2 regions of the Xanthomonas hyacinthi genome follow, and region 1 is predicted to be linked to the other one. Evidence: predicted binding sites of a transcription regulator. Region 1 holds the regulator's gene; the other holds the start of a gene.
What was found. The regulator FliA, encoded in region 1, starts transcription of late flagellar genes. The targets are predictions, from matches to a motif close to TAAAGTTTNNCNNNCNNNGGCCGATAA.
Positions count from the first base shown of each region.

Region 2: FZ025_RS22205 (GGDEF domain-containing protein) is a predicted target of FliA. The motif match lies at 1,976-2,002, and genes of this name have one in related genera.

Region 1 covers NZ_CP043476.1:4,344,294-4,352,024, reverse strand. Annotated here, with positions in the region: gene flhA (flagellar biosynthesis protein FlhA) at 1-1,250, shown strand, start outside; gene flhF (flagellar biosynthesis GTPase FlhF) at 1,421-3,073, shown strand; gene FZ025_RS19085 (MinD/ParA family ATP-binding protein) at 3,060-3,944, shown strand; gene FZ025_RS19080 (RNA polymerase sigma factor FliA) at 3,941-4,690, shown strand; gene cheY (chemotaxis response regulator CheY) at 4,709-5,101, shown strand; gene FZ025_RS19070 (protein phosphatase CheZ) at 5,101-5,709, shown strand; gene FZ025_RS19065 (chemotaxis protein CheA) at 5,714-7,444, shown strand; gene FZ025_RS19060 (flagellar motor protein) at 7,614-7,731, shown strand, end outside.
Region 2 covers NZ_CP043476.1:935,747-943,477, forward strand. Annotated here, with positions in the region: gene gcvP (aminomethyl-transferring glycine dehydrogenase) at 1-267, shown strand, start outside; gene FZ025_RS22205 (GGDEF domain-containing protein) at 402-1,877, opposite strand; gene FZ025_RS04390 (catalase) at 2,360-4,462, shown strand; gene FZ025_RS04395 (zinc-dependent alcohol dehydrogenase) at 5,156-6,319, opposite strand; gene FZ025_RS04400 (hypothetical protein) at 6,438-6,662, opposite strand; gene FZ025_RS04405 (glycoside hydrolase family 94 protein) at 6,659-7,731, opposite strand, start outside.

The DNA of each region.
Region 1 (7,731 bases):
CGATGATGGGCCAGGTGTTCGGCCAGCACAAAGCGCTGGCGGTGGCCGCGGCGATCCTGGGCCTGGTCGGCCTGGTCCCGGGCATGCCCAACGTCGCTTTCTTGACGCTGGCGCTGATCCTGGGCCTGCTGGCCTGGAAGATGTGGAAGCGCAGCCTGCTGTTGGAAGAGGCCAAGCCGGATCCGGCGCAGCAGGCCGCCGCCGCCGGCGCGCAGGCCAATGCCGAGCTGGGCTGGGACGAACTGCGCCCGATCGACCCGCTGGGCCTGGAGGTCGGCTACCGGCTGATCCCGCTGGTGGACAAGGCCCAGGGCGGCGAACTGATGGCGCGGATCAAGGGCGTGCGCCGCAAGCTGACCCAGGACATCGGTTTCCTGGTGCCGCCGGTGCACATCCGCGACAACCTGGAACTGCCGGCCAACGCCTACCGCCTGCTGGTGCACGGGGTACCGGTGGCCACCGCCGACATCCATCCCGACCGCGAGCTGGCGCTGGACCCGGGCGGCGCGCTGGGCAAGATCGACGGCATTGCCGGCAAGGACCCCGCGTTCGGCCTGGACGCGATCTGGATCCAGCCGCACCAGCGCGCCCAGGCCGAGACCATGGGCTACACCGTGGTCGATCCGGCCACGGTGATCGCCACCCACCTGTCGCACCTGATCCGCGAGCACGCCCCGGAACTGCTCGGCCACGAGGAAGTGCAGCAGCTGCTGGCCACGCTGGCCAAGAGCGCGCCGAAGCTGGTCGAGGACCTCACCCCCAAGGCGCTGCCGCTGTCGGTGGTGGTGCGCGTGCTGCAGAACCTGCTGATCGAGAAGATCCCGGTGCGGCAGCTGCGCAAGATCGTCGAGGCGCTGGTCGAGCACGCCCCGCAGAGTCAGGAACCCGGCGTGTTGACCGCCGCGGTGCGCAATGCGCTGGGCCGCTTCATCGTCCAGGAAATCGCCGGGATGTCCGCCGAATTGCCGGTGTTCACCCTGGCCCCGCAATTGGAACGTGTCTTGCAGGACTCTACCCAGGGCAACGGTGCCGCGCTGGAACCCGGTCTGGCCGAGCGACTGCACCAGAGCCTGGCCGAATGCGTCAGCAAGCAGGAAGCGCGCAACGAACCGGCGGTGGTGCTGGTCCCGGCGCAAGTCCGCGCCGCGCTGGCCAGGCTGGTCCGCCACAGCGTCCCCTCGCTGTCGGTGCTGTCCTACAGCGAGGTTCCGGAAGACAAGCGGCTGAAGCTGGTCGGGACGATCAGCTGAGGTGACGGGAATCGGGAACAGGGAATGGGGAATCGCAACATCGCCCCTGCAGCGGAGAGAGCAATGAGCAAGATCGCCACAACCAAGACACGACATCGCAGCCCGCCAGGCAACGGCGCAAGCATCGCATCCATTCCCCATTCCCGATTCACTATTCCCGGCGTTCACCCATGAAGATCAAACGCTTCGTAGCCCCCGACATGCGCACCGCGTTCCGCATGGTGCGCGACGAGCACGGCCCGGATGCGGTGATCCTGTCCAACCGGCGCACCGACGAGGGCATCGAGATCGTCGCCGCCAGCAACTACGACGAAGCCCTGGTGCAGCAGGCGCTGGACGCGGTGCGTCCGGAAGAAGCGGCGCCGCGGCGGCCGGTGTCGGCCGCCAATCCGGCGCCGCGCGCGGCCAAGGCCGGCGCCATGGGCAACCCGGCGATGGCGATGATGGCCGCGATCAGCCAGCGCCGCTCCCCGGCCGCGGCCATGGCGACCACCGCGAGCATGGCGCAGGCCGCGCCGGTGCGGGCGCTGACCCAGCCCGCCGCGATCGCCGCCTCGGCGATGCCCGCCGGCACCGCGCCCGCGCCGACCCGTCCGCCCGCCGCGCCGCAGGCCCCTGCCCCGGCTCCCGCCGCCGCCGCCCCCTTCGCCGAATTCCGCATTCCCGAGGACGTGTTCCGCAACGCGCCGCTCAGCGTGCCGCTGCCCAGTCCGTTCGCCGCTCCGGCCGCCGCGGCCAGTGCCGCCGCGAGCGCCTCCGCCGTGCCGACCTGGCTCCAGGACATCGCCGCGGTGTCGTTGACCCCGGCCGCCGCGCCCAGCGCGCCCAGCGCCGAGCCGGTCGCCGCTGCCGCCAGCGCCGGGATCCCGGCGCTGCCGACCCCGGCACCGCTGGCGAGCTTCCCGGCCACGCAGAACGACGAACAATTGACTCAGCTGCGCGACGAACTGGCGCTGATGCGGCAGATGATCGAGCGCGAGATGAACCGGCTCACCGACGAACGCCTGCGCGGCTCGCCGGTGCGCGCGCAGGCGCTGGAGCTGATGGACGACTACGGCTTCGACAGCGGCCTCACCCGCGACGTGGTCATGCAGATCCCCGCCGACCTGGAGCTGCACCGCGGCCGCGGGCTGATGCTGGGGCTGCTGTCCAAACACCTGCCGATCGCCCCGCTGGACCCGATCGAGGAAGGCGGCGTGATCGCCCTGATCGGCCCCACCGGCGCCGGCAAGACCACCACCATCGCCAAGCTGGCCTCGCGCTTCCTGCAACGCCACGCCGCCCGCGACGTGGCCCTGGTCACCACCGACACCATCCGCGTCGGCGGCCGCGAACAGCTGCACAGCTACGGCCGCCAGCTCGGCATCGCCGTGCACGAGGCTGACAGCGACGCCGCCCTGCAGCAGCTGCTGGAGCGCCTGCGCGACTACAAGCTGGTGCTGATCGACACCGCCGGCATGGGCCAGCGCGACCGCGCCCTGGCCGCGCAGCTGCACTGGCTGCGCGCCTCGCGAGTGGTCCGGTCCTTGCTAGTACTCCCTGCCAACGCGCATTTCTCCGACCTGGACGAGGTGGTGCGCCGGTTCGCCGGCGCCGATCCGCAGGGGGTGATCTTGACCAAGCTGGATGAAACCGGGCGGTTTGGCAGTGCCCTGTCGGTGGTCGCGGACCACCGGCTTCCCCTCACCTGGGTGACCGATGGTCAGCGCGTGCCGGACGACCTGCACCGCGCCAACGCCGCCAGCCTGGTATTGCGCCTTGAAGATTTGCGGCGCGCTGCCGATAAGCCCTGTACTCCGGAGCAGAACCATGCCGTCGCGTGATTACGCCAATCTGACCAATGCCTTCCCCCTGTCGGCAACGCGCAGCGAACCGCTGGGCCCGGTGCGCACGATCGCCGTGACCGGCGGCAAGGGCGGCGTGGGCAAGACCAACATCTCGGTCAACCTGTCGATGGCGCTGGCCGACATGGGCAAGCGCACCCTGCTGCTGGACGCCGACCTGGGCCTGGCCAATGTCGACGTGCTGCTCGGGCTGACCCCCAAGTTCACCCTGGCCGACCTGGTCGCCGGGCGCTGCACCCTGGAAGAGGTGCTGATCGACATGCCCAACGGGCTGATGGTGGTGCCCGCCGCCTCCGGCCGCCGGCACATGGCCGAGCTGCCGGCGGCGCAGCACGTCGGCCTGGTCAACGTGTTCTCCGAGCTGCAGCGCGAGCTGGACATCATGGTCATCGACACCGCCGCCGGCATCACCGACAGCGTGCTGACCTTCTGCCAGGCCGCGCAGGACGCGGTGGTGGTGGTCTGCGACGAGCCGGCCTCGATCACCGACGCCTACGCGCTGATCAAGGTGCTGTCGCGCGAACGCGGCGTGGACCGGGTGCAGATCGTGGCCAACATGGTCCGCGACCTCAACGAAGGCCGCCTGCTGTACGACAAGCTGAGCCGGGTGTGCGAGAAGTTCCTCGGCGACGTGTCGCTGAACTACCTGGGCTGCGTGCCGCAGGACGACTGGCTGCGCCTGGCGGTGCAGCGCCAGCAGCCGGTGGTCAAGGCCTACCCGTCCAGCCCGTCGGCGCAGGCGATCGCCGAGATCGCCCGCCGCACCTCGCGCTGGCAGGCGCCGACGGTGCCGCGCGGCAACGTCGAGTTCTTCGTCGAACGGATCATCCAGCGGGGGGTCGCCGCATGAACGCCGCCGCCCACTACCGCGCCGTGCAGCGCAACAGTTCCAACGACTACATCGCCCAGCATGCGGACCTGGTGCGGCGCATCGCCCACCACCTGGCGGCGCGGCTGCCGGCCAGCGTCGAGATCGACGACCTGATCCAGGCCGGCATGATCGGCTTGATCGAGGCCTCGCGCAGCTACGACGCCGACCAGGGCGCCTCGTTCGAGACCTACGCCTCGATCCGCATCCGCGGCTCGATGATCGACGAGATCCGCCGCGGCGACTGGGTGCCGCGCTCGGTGCACCGCCGCGCCCGCGACGCCGCCGCGGCGATCCGCAAGATCGAGCAGCGCACCGGCCGCGCCGCCGCCGCCAACGAAGTGGCCGCGGCGATGGACATGCCGCTTCCCGAATACCTGCGCTTGATGGAAGATGCCGCGCGCGGCCAGGTGCTGAGCCTGGAGTCGCGGGTCGAGGACCACGGCGAGCTGGACACCATCGCCAAGGGCGGGCCCAATCCGCAGCAGATGCTGGAGCGCAGCGAGTTCGGCCGCGAACTGGGCAAGGCGATCGCACAGCTGCCCGAGCGCGAGCAGCTGGTGCTGTCGCTGTACTACGAACAGGAATTGAACCTGAAGGAAATCGGCGCGGTGCTCGGTGTCAGCGAGTCGCGCGTCTGCCAGATCCACGGCCAGGCCACGGTACGCTTGCGCGGGCGCTTGAAAGCGTTCGAAGCGGCCGACGCCGGCCTGGAAGACGAAGAATAAGACCCAAGGGAGTTAGCGGTGAACAAGAACATGCGGATTTTGATCGTGGACGATTTCTCGACGATGCGGCGCATCGTCAAGAATCTGCTCGGCGATCTGGGCTTCACCAACACTGCAGAGGCCGAAGACGGCAACAGTGCGCTGGCCGCGCTGCGCTCGGCACCGTTCGAGTTCGTGGTCACCGACTGGAACATGCCCGGCATGACCGGCATCGACCTGCTGCGCAACATCCGCGCCGACGACAAGCTCAAGCACCTGCCGGTGCTGATGGTGACCGCCGAGGCCAAGCGCGAGCAGATCATCGAGGCGGCCCAGGCCGGCGTGAACGGCTACATCATCAAGCCGTTCACCGCGCAGACGCTGCAGGAGAAGCTGGGCAAGATCTTCGAACGCATGGGAGCGACCGCCTGATGCAAGCCAGCGCCGAACGCAGCGCCCTGATCGAACGCCTGCAAGGTGCGCTGGACGCACTGGAAAAAGGCGACGAAGCCGCCTGGCGCAAGGAAATCGACACGCTCGCTGCCTGGCGCACGCGGCCGATGATGCAGGGCCTGAGCCGGCTGGCGCGCGACCTGGGCCAGGCGCTCGGCGAACTGCCTACCGTCCCCACCGAAGCCGGCGAGCTGGACGATGCCTGCTCGCGCCTGGACCACGTGGTGGCGATGACCGAACAGGCCAGCCACCGCACCCTGGACCTGGCCGAGGAATGCCGCGCGCTGGCCGAACAGCTGCGTGCCGGCGGGCTGACCGGCGACCAGGGCGAGATCCTCGACAAGATCCGCCACAACCTCACCGAGATGGCCCTGGCGCAGAGCTTCCAGGACCTGACCGGGCAGATCATCCGCCGCGTCGCCGGGATCGTGCGCCGCGTGCACGAAGGCTTCGGCGCGCTCGGCCTGCCGCCGAAGGAGGAAAAGAAGCCCGACGGCAGCCTGGCCGGCCCGGCGCTGGCCGGACTGGACCGCCACGGCGTGTCGCAGAACGACGCCGACGACCTGCTGTCCGGACTGGGGTTGTAGTCTGATGAGCGCCGTCCCCGACGACATCGCTGCCGACTTCATCATCGAGGCCCAGGAAATCCTGGACCGGCTCGGCGAGCAATTGGTGTCGCTGGAGCAGGCGCCCGAGGACAGCGACCAGCTCAACGCGGTATTCCGCGGCTTCCACACGCTCAAGGGCGGCGCCGGGTTCCTGGCGATCAACGCCATGGTCGAACTGTGCCACGCCGCCGAGGACACCCTGGGCCAGGCCCGCGCCGGCCAGGCCACGCTGCAGGCGCGGCACTTCGACGCCGCGCAGCAGTCGCTGGACTACCTGCAGTCGATGCTCGACGCGTTCGGCAGCGGCAGCGAACCGCCGCGCGCGCCGCCGCAGCTGATCGCGCAGTTCGCGACCAGCGGCGAGGAAACAGCGGTGGTGCCGGGACTCGGAAAGAGCACGGCGCCTGCAGCGTCCCAATCCGCTGATCCCGAGATGATCAGCGACGACGAATTCGAAGCACTGCTGGACAACCTGCACGGCGCTGCCCCGCCCAGCGCCAAGCCGCAGCTTTCCCCAGTCCCGATCCCGGCCGCGCCGAAGGCCGCGGCGGCGCCCACCAAGGCCGCCGAACCCGAACACACCGTGCGCGTGGACACCAAGCGCCTGGACGCGATCGTCAATCTGATCGGTGAACTGGTGCTGTCGCGCAACCGGCTCAAGACCCTGCGCGTGCGCCTGCGCGACGAAGAACTGGACCGCGCGGTCAGCAGCCTGGACATCGCCACCGCGCGCCTGCAATCGGCGGTGATGCGCACCCGCATGCAGCCGGTCGGCAAGGTGTTCTCGCGCTTCCCGAAAGTGGCGCGCGACGTCGCCCGCTCCTTGAACAAGGAAGTGGAGCTGGAACTGATCGGCGCCGACACCGAACTGGACCGCAACCTGGTCGAGGCGCTGGCCGATCCACTGGTGCACCTGGTGCGCAACGCGATCGACCACGGCGTCGAAGCGCCGGCGCTGCGCGAGGCGTCGGGCAAGCCGCGCAGCGGCCATGTGCGCCTGTCGGCGCAGCAGGAAGGCGACTACGTCAGCATCGAGGTGCAGGACGACGGCGCCGGCATCGACCCGGAGCGGCTGCGCGCCAAGGCGCGCGAGAAGGGCCTGATCGATCCGGAAGCCGCCGCGCGCCTGACCACCGAGGAATGCCTGCACCTGGTGTTCCTGCCCGGCTTCTCGACCAAGTCCGAAGTCACCGACATCTCCGGCCGCGGCGTCGGCATGGACGTGGTGCAGTCGCGCATCCGCGAACTCAGCGGGCAGATCCAGATCCAGTCCGAACTGGGCCGCGGCAGCCGCTTCCTGATCCGCGTGCCGCTGACCCTGGCGATCCTGCCGACCCTGCTGGTGCAGGCCGGCGACACCGTTTATGCGCTGCCGCTGGCGCGCGTGGTCGAGGTGCTGCATGCGCCGCGCCGCTCGCTGGGCTGGTTCGACGGCCGCGCCGTGCTCGACCGGCAATCGCACACCTTGCCGCTGGTGGACCTGCGCCAGTGGTTGAACATCGAGGCGCCGCAGCTGCCGCTGCTGACCGTGGTGGTGGTGCAGGCCGGCGAATCGCGCATGGGCCTGGTCGTGGACCAGGTCCGCGGCCGCGAGGAAGTGGTGATCAAGCCGCTGCCGCGTGCGCTGCGCGGCCTGCCCGGCTACGCCGGCGCGACCCTGATCGGCGACGGCCGGCTGGCGCTGATCCTGGATGTGGATGGGTTGAAGAGCTGATAGAGCCGGGATTGGGGATTGGGGATTGGGGATTCGGGATTGGGGAGATGCCGCGCACTCGCCGATCCGCAGCTCGCAGCCGACGGCTGGCCGCCTCGAATCCCCAATCCCGAATCTCCAATCCCGGCCGCCCCATCAAGTCCCTCCCCTCGCGGCCGATAGTTCCTGCATGGACAAACTCAGTCTCATTGGCTTGCTGCTGGCGATCGCCTCGCTGGTCGGCGGCAGCATCCTCAAGGGCGCCGGCGTTTCGGCGCTGTGGTCGCCGGCCGCGTTCGTGATCGTGA
Region 2 (7,731 bases), 1.5 Mb from region 1:
ATCCGCGAGGAGATCGCCGCGATCGAGGACGGCCGCCTGGACCGCGCGGACAACCCGCTCAAGCATGCCCCGCACACCGCCGCGCAGGTCACCGCCGGCGAGTGGACGCATGCCTACCCGCGCGAGCTGGCCGCGTTCCCGCTGGCGACGCTGCGGCAGCAGAAGTACTGGCCGCCGGTGGCGCGGGTGGACAACGTCTACGGCGACAAGCACGTGATGTGCGCGTGCATCCCGGTGGAGGCGTACAAGGACGACGTGGTGGCGTAAGCCCGCCGTTTGCGTCCGCCGCACATCGCCACGCCAGCCCCGCACGCCGGGTCTGGCGTTTTTTTTGCGGGCCGGCGCTGCGCCATGGCGATGCCGGCGCGAACGCGGCACGCGCCGCGCCCGGCCGCGCGCCCTCAACCCGGCGCAGCGACGCCCTGCGCATCCGCCGCCGCATCCAGCGCATGCGCGCAGCAATTGCGGCCATTGCGCTTGGCGCGGTACAGCGCGGCGTCGGCGTGGTGCAGCAGATCGATCGCCGCCTCGGCGCTGGCCGGGTGGGTGGCGATGCCGATGCTGACCGTGACCACGCCCAGCGGGCTGGCCGGGTGCGGGATCTGCCGCTGTTCGATGGCCGCCAGCAGGCGCTGCGCGATCGCGTATGCGGCGTCGGCCACGGTGTCCGGCAGCACCACCGCGAATTCCTCGCCGCCGTAGCGCGCCACCGTGGCGGTCTGCGCGGGCAAGGCCTCGGCCAGCGCGGTGGCCACCTCCACCAGGCAGGCGTCGCCGCGCACATGGCCGTGGCTGTCGTTGAACTGCTTGAAGAAATCGATGTCGATCATCAGCAGCGAACAGTCCAGGCCGCCGTCCAGGGCGCGCAGCCGCGCCGCCAGGCCGACCCGGTTGGCGATGCCGGTCAACGGATCGCGCGCCACCTGCTGCTGCAGGCGGCGCGTGCCCAGGCGGCTCAGCCGCTGGATTTCCAAGTGCTCGCTGTGCAGCAACGCCACGTGCACCCCGTACACCACCACCGCCGCGGTGGCCGCGGCCATGCCCCAGAAGAAGCTCACCCGCGACACGCTGATCGCCAGTAACAGCACCGCCAGCGAGAACGCGATCGGCGCGAACGCGGCGATCAGCTCGGCGCCGCGCAGGCTTGGCCGCGCGCAGCGCAGCCAGCGGCCGCGCGGCAGCGACGCCACCAGCACCAACGCCGCGCTGGGCAGATCGATCAGCAACCCGCCCCACCATGGCAGCCCACCCAGTTCGATGCGGTTGTACAGCGCCGCCACCGCAGCGTTGACCCACAGATAGGCGCTGGCGCTGAGATAGAAGTGGCGGCGGCTGCAGCCGCCGGCGCCGAGCAGGCGCAGCGTGGCCATCGACGCGAGCAGCAGGCCCATCGCGTCGGCGTGATTGATGATCAGGTTGACGTCGGGTTCGGAAAAACCGTTGCTGGACGACAGCGCCAGGTCGATCAGCAGAAACAGCAGGCCGGCGCCGACCAGCGCCAGCAGCGCATCCAGCGCCACCACCAGCCGCGGCTGCGGCCGGTTGAACGAGCGCGCGATCAGGAACAGCGCCGGAATCATCGACGAGCCGGAAAACATCACCCCCAGCTGCAGCAGCAGCGGGCCGTGCTGCGGCAACAGCAGCGCCAGCAGGTTGCAGTCGGTCCACAGCATCTGCGCGCCGACCGCGTACGCCAGCAGCCGCCACGGCATCCGGTCCACCGCCGGCGCACGCCGCAACCGGCGCAGCACCGCCAGCACCGCCACGGCCTGCACCGCCAGGCCGCACCATTGCGCCGCAGGCGTACCGGTGCCGCCCGCCTGTGCGACCAGCGCATGGGCGATCACCAATCCGATGACCACGATAGGCAAGAACACGTTCGGTCTCCGTCGCACGCCACGCCGCACCGCATCGGCCGCTGCCGCTGCGCGCTCCCCACGCTCGCAGCCCCTGCGAAGGATCGATGCGCAACGCACTATCGGCCCCGCGGCGCCGTCCTGTAGCCCCAGCTTAGCGGCAATGCCTGCGCGTGGCGGCGCTGCGGCGGCGTTGCCGACGCCAGCCGCAGCAGGCACGACCGCGGTTCGCGGCGGAGGCCGGCTGGCTGCGACTATCAGCGGCAAGCAGCGCGCGGACACAGCGAACGCGCGCCGCGCGCGCCTTCCCGCTTTGTGCGATCTGCAGCGCCCGCCGCAACGCCGTCCTCACGCCATGCTCGGACAGGTTGCACGGACCGTTCACGCCGGCCGGCACAGCATCGGCCGGACGCCTCACACCCCTCTCCAAGCGCGCATCCTGCCGCCGTTCGCAGCGCGAATCCCTTCTGCCGTATCCGCCTCATCCCCCGGAGCGCTCATCCATGGCCAGCCCTCGCAAGCCCAGCAAATCCAGCACGCCCGTCGACACCAGCGCCGTCGCCGACCAGCGCGGTCGCGGCGACGAACTGCACCAGCACGCCGGCGGCACGCATCCGCCGCTGACCACCAACCAGGGCATCCCGATCGCCGACAACCAGAACTCGCTGCGCGCCACCCCGCGCGGACCGACGCTCCTGGAAGATTTCATCCTGCGCGAGAAGATCACCCACTTCGACCACGAACGCATCCCCGAGCGCATCGTGCACGCGCGCGGCAGCGCCGCGCACGGCTATTTCGAACTGACCGCCTCGCTGGCCAAGTACACCACCGCCAGGATCCTCACCGAGGTCGGGGTGAAGACGCCGGTGTTCACCCGCTTCTCCACCGTGGCCGGCGGCGCCGGCTCGGTGGACACGCCGCGCGACGTGCGCGGCTTCGCGGTCAAGTTCTATACCAAGGAGGGCAACTGGGACCTGGTCGGCAACAACATCCCGGTGTTCTTCATCCAGGACGCGATCAAGTTCCCGGACCTGATCCACGCGGTGAAGATGGAGCCGGACCGCGGCTTCCCGCAGGCGGCCAGCGCGCACGACACGTTCTGGGACTTCATCTCGCTGACCCCCGAATCGCTGCACATGATCATGTGGGCGATGAGCGACCGCACCATTCCGCGCTCGCTGCGCATGATCGAAGGCTTCGGCATCCACAGCTTCCGCCTGCTCGACGGCAACGGCAACAGCACCTTCGTCAAGTTCCACTGGCGGCCCAAGCTCGGCCTGCAGTCCACGGTCTGGGACGAGGCGGTGAAGCTGGCCGGCGCCGATCCGGATTTCCATCGCCGCGATCTGTTCGAGGCGATCCAGCAAGGCGATTTCCCGGAATGGGAGCTGGGCGTGCAGCTGTTCACCGAAGAAGAGGCCGACAAATTCCCGTTCGACCATCTGGATTCGACCAAGCTGATCCCGGAGGAACTGGTGCCGCTGCAGATGGTCGGGCGCATGGTGCTGGACCGCTGGCCGGACAACTTCTTCGCCGAGACCGAGCAGGTGGCGTATTGCCCGGCCAACATCGCGCCCGGCATCGACTTCTCCAACGATCCGCTGCTGCAGGGCCGCCTGTTCTCCTACCTGGACACCCAGCTCAGCCGCCTGGGCGGGCCGAACTTCCACCAGATCCCGATCAACGCGCCGAAGTGCCCGTTCGCCAACCTGCAGCGCGACGGGCACATGCAGATGGGCGTGCCCAGGGGCCGCGTCGCCTACGAGCCCAGCTCGCTGCAGGACGACACTCCGCGCGAGCGCGCGCGCGGCTTCCCCAGCCACGCCACGCCGAGCGAGGATGGCGGCAAGGGCCGCGTGCGCGCGGCGAGCTTCGCCGACCACTACAGCCAGGCACGCATGTTCTTCCGCAGCCAGAGCAAGCCGGAGCAGGCGCATCTCGCCTCGGCGCTGGTGTTCGAACTGTCCAAGGTGGAGACCGCGCATGTGCGTGCGGCGGTGGTCGGGCACCTGCGCCACATCGATCCGGCGCTGGCGCAGCGCGTGGCCGACGGCCTGGGCCTGGAGGCGTTGCCGCCGGCGCCGCCGGCCGCGCTGCCGCCGCAGGACCTGCCGCCGTCGCCGGCGCTGCAACTGATCGGCAAGATGAAGCACACCTTGCAGGGGCGCGCGATCGGCATCCTGGTCCACGACGGGTCCGACGCGGCGACGGTGAAGGCCCTGCAGAAGGCCGCGCGCGACGCCGGCGCCACGGTCAAGATCGTGGCGCCGAAGCTGGGCGGGGCCACGCTCAGCGACGGCAAGAAGCTGGCCGCGGACGGGCAGCTGGCCGGCACCCCGTCGTTCGTGTTCGACGCGGTGGCGGTGGTGCTGTCGGCCGCGGCCGGCAAGCAGCTGAGCAGGGAGGCGGCGGCGGTCGATTTCGTCGGCAACGCCTTCGCGCATCTGAAGGCGATCGCCGCCGATGCCGGGGCGCAGCCGCTGCTGAAGGCCGGCAATGTGGTCAAGGACGCCGGCGTGCTCGATGCCGGCAACGGCAAGGGCTTCATCGCGGCGGCCAAGACCCGCCAGTGGGACCGCGAACCGAAGCTGCGCATGCTTGCCTGAGCCTGCGCCGCGCGGCATGCCTGCCCGACCGCACCATGCGCCCGCATGGCGCGGTTTTCGTTTGCGACGGCGGCGGCGCCAGGTCGCGGCACGGGGGCCCGGCGGGGGCTGCCGGGTCCCGCCGGCCGGCGAGTCGCCGCCCGTGCCGGGGCGGATGCGGACGCCGAACATCGCCCTGCCTAATTTTTCGCCACGTCTCTTGACAGTCTTGTGGCATGCGGCCGCGACAGGCTTATCCACACCCTTATGCAGAAGTCATCCACACCCCGTGTGGACAACGTCGGTGCCGGTGGCACCGCAGCCGCCGTAGCCCAACTGGTTGAAACATAAGCAAATGCACTTGACACCTCTTGACAAACGCGGATCCGCATCCGGGTCCGCTGCTGTCCCGCAACAAACCCGGGACAAAACTTATCCCGAGGCATGTCCGCTGCGCGCGCGGTTCCGCGTGCATGGCTGAATGCGCATTGCCCTGGCGTCGCTCGCCTCCTGCGCAGGCCGCTGGGTCGGCGCCGTCATGAGACGGACATGGCGGCGGGTCGGGGGGGTGCGGGCGCAGCCTCGTGCGCCCAACTCGGCGAGACGCTTCGCGCCCTACCCTCACCCCAACCCCTCTCCCGAGGGGAGAGGGGCTTACAGCCCCTTCGCGGGCAGGTGGCGCGCAGCGCCGATGAGGGTGCGGCGGCGCGCCAGTTACGGCGTCAGGATCACCTTGCGGCAGTCCTGTTCCTTCCTGTCGAAGATCGCGTAGCCGTCGGCGGCCTGCGCCAGGCGCAGGCGATGGGTGATGATCTCGTTCGGCTTGAGCCGGCCTTCGCCGATGTGCCGCAGCAGCTCCGGCAGGAAGCGCTGCACGTGGGTCTGGCCCATCCTGAAGGTCAGCCCCTTGTCGAAGGCGTCGCCGAACAGGAAGCCGTGGATGAAGCCGGCATACACGCCGGGCACGCTGACCGTGCCGCCGCGGCGCGTGGCGGCGATGCACTGGCGCAGCGCGGTGCCGCTGCTGCCTTCCAGCTTCAGCGTGGCCATCACCGTTTCCACGCTGCTGCCCTTGGCCTCGAAGCCGACCGCATCGATGCTCGCGTCCACGCCGCGGCCGTCGGTCTGGCCGACGATGATGTCGGCCGGATCGTCGACCTGCTCGAAATTGAGCGGGATCGCGCCGTAGGTTTTCTGCGCGAAATCCAGCCGGTACGGATAACGATCGACCATGAAGATGCGCTCCGCGCCGAGCATGCGGCAGCACGCCGCGGTCATCAGCCCGACCGGCCCGGCGCCGAAGATCGCCACCGTGCTGCCCTGGCCGACGTCGGCGTTGCGCGCGGCCTGGTAGCCGGTGGGCAGGATGTCGGACAGGAACAGCACCTGCTCGTCGTGCAGCGCGTCCGGCACCACCAGCGGGCCGACGTTGGCCTTGGGCACGCGTACGTATTCGGCCTGGCCGCCGGCCACGCCGCCGTACAGGTGGCTGTAGCCGAACAGCGCCGCCGGCGGACGGATGCCTTTCTGGTTGAGTGCAGCGCCCTTGCCGGTATTGGTGGTCTCGCAGGCGGCGTACTCGGTCAAGCGACAGTGGAAGCACTCGCCGCAGGCGATCACGAACGGGATCACCACGCGGTCGCCTTGCTTCACCCGGGTCACGCCGGGGCCGACCTCTTCGACCACGCCCATGAACTCGTGGCCGAGCACGTCGCCGCTGTGCAGTTCGGGAATCTTGCCGCGGTACAGGTGCAGGTCGGAGCCGCAGATCGCGGTGGCGGTGACCCGCAGCACGATGTCGTCGGCATCGATCAGGACCGGATCGGGAACGGTTTCCACGCGCACGTCTCTGGTGCCGTGATAGGTGAGGGCTTGCATCGGGATGTTCCTCTTGCGACAACGTCTGCCGCAGTGTGGCCGCGGGCAACGTGCAACCCGGGTGACCATGCCGTGAGCCTGGCGTGGCGGCGCAGCGCAGATCGGTTCAGTGCGGCATTCAGGGAGGCAGCATGCGCGCGTCGATCGAATGTTTGGCGAGCATCGCCGCCAGCGCCTGGCGCGCCTGCGCGCGATCGCACGGATCCGCGGCATCCAGCACTTCCTGCGCGAGCACGCTGAACTGCGGCCAGAATTCGGCGGGATGGCGCAGATGCGCGGTCCATTGCGGCAGCATCGCCGCCAAATTGGCCAGCGCCGCCTGGGTCTGCGCCTGCGTGTTCATGCCGGCGCGCGCGGCTGCCGCCATTGCACGCGATGCACCTGGCCGTCGTCGGCCAGCGCGATGCGCGCGTCGTGCTGGCGCACGCCATCCACGAACAGGCCGCTGCCGTCGGCCGCATCGGCGTCGGCGTGCGCGCGATCGGCGGCGCCCTGCAGCAGTTCGATGTGATACGTACTGCTGCCGTGGCGGTACTGCAGTTCGCAGCGCTCCCAGTCGGCCGGCAGGCATGGCCGCAGCTGCAGGCTGTCGCCTTCGCGCTGCAGGCCGAGCAGCGATTCGACCAGCAGCCGGTACATCCAGCCGGCCGAGCCGGTGTACCAGGTCCAGCCGCCGCGGCCCACGTGCGGCGCCACGCCGTAGACGTCGGCGGCGAGCACGTAGGGTTCGACCTTGTAGCGCTCGCTGGCCGCCGCATCCAGGCTGTGCTGGATCGGGTTGATCATCCGCGCCAGTTCCCAGGCGCGTTCGCCGTCGCCGAGGTGGGCGAAGGCCATCGCCGCCCACACCGCCGCATGCGTGTATTGCCCGCCGTTCTCGCGCACGCCCGGCACGTAGCCGCGGATGTAGCCGGGATCGTGCGCGATGCGGTCGAACGGCGGCTCCAGCAGCTGGATCAGGCCGGCGTCGCGCTTGACCAGATGCTGGTCCAGCGCGGCCATCGCCTGCTGCGCGCGCGCCGGTTCGGCCGCGCCGGACAGCACCGACCAACTCTGCGAGATCGAGTCGATGCGACATTCTTCGTTTTGCGCCGAACCCAGCGCGGTGCCGTCGTCGAACCACGCGCGCCGGTACCAGCCGCCATCCCAGGCATGCGCCTCGAGATTGCCGCGCAGCGCATGCCCCGCCGCATCGCACTCGTCGGCGAAAGCGGCGTCGTCGCGGCCGCGCGCCAGCGCCGCGAACTGCTGCAGCACATGGAACAGGAAGAAGCCCAGCCACACGCTCTCGCCCTTGCCGCCCTCGCCCACCCGGTTCATGCCGTCGTTCCAGTCGCCGGTGCCGATCAGCGGCAGGCCGCGTTCGCCGAGCAGCGCCATGCCGCGGCGCAGCGCCTGCACGCAGTGCGCGT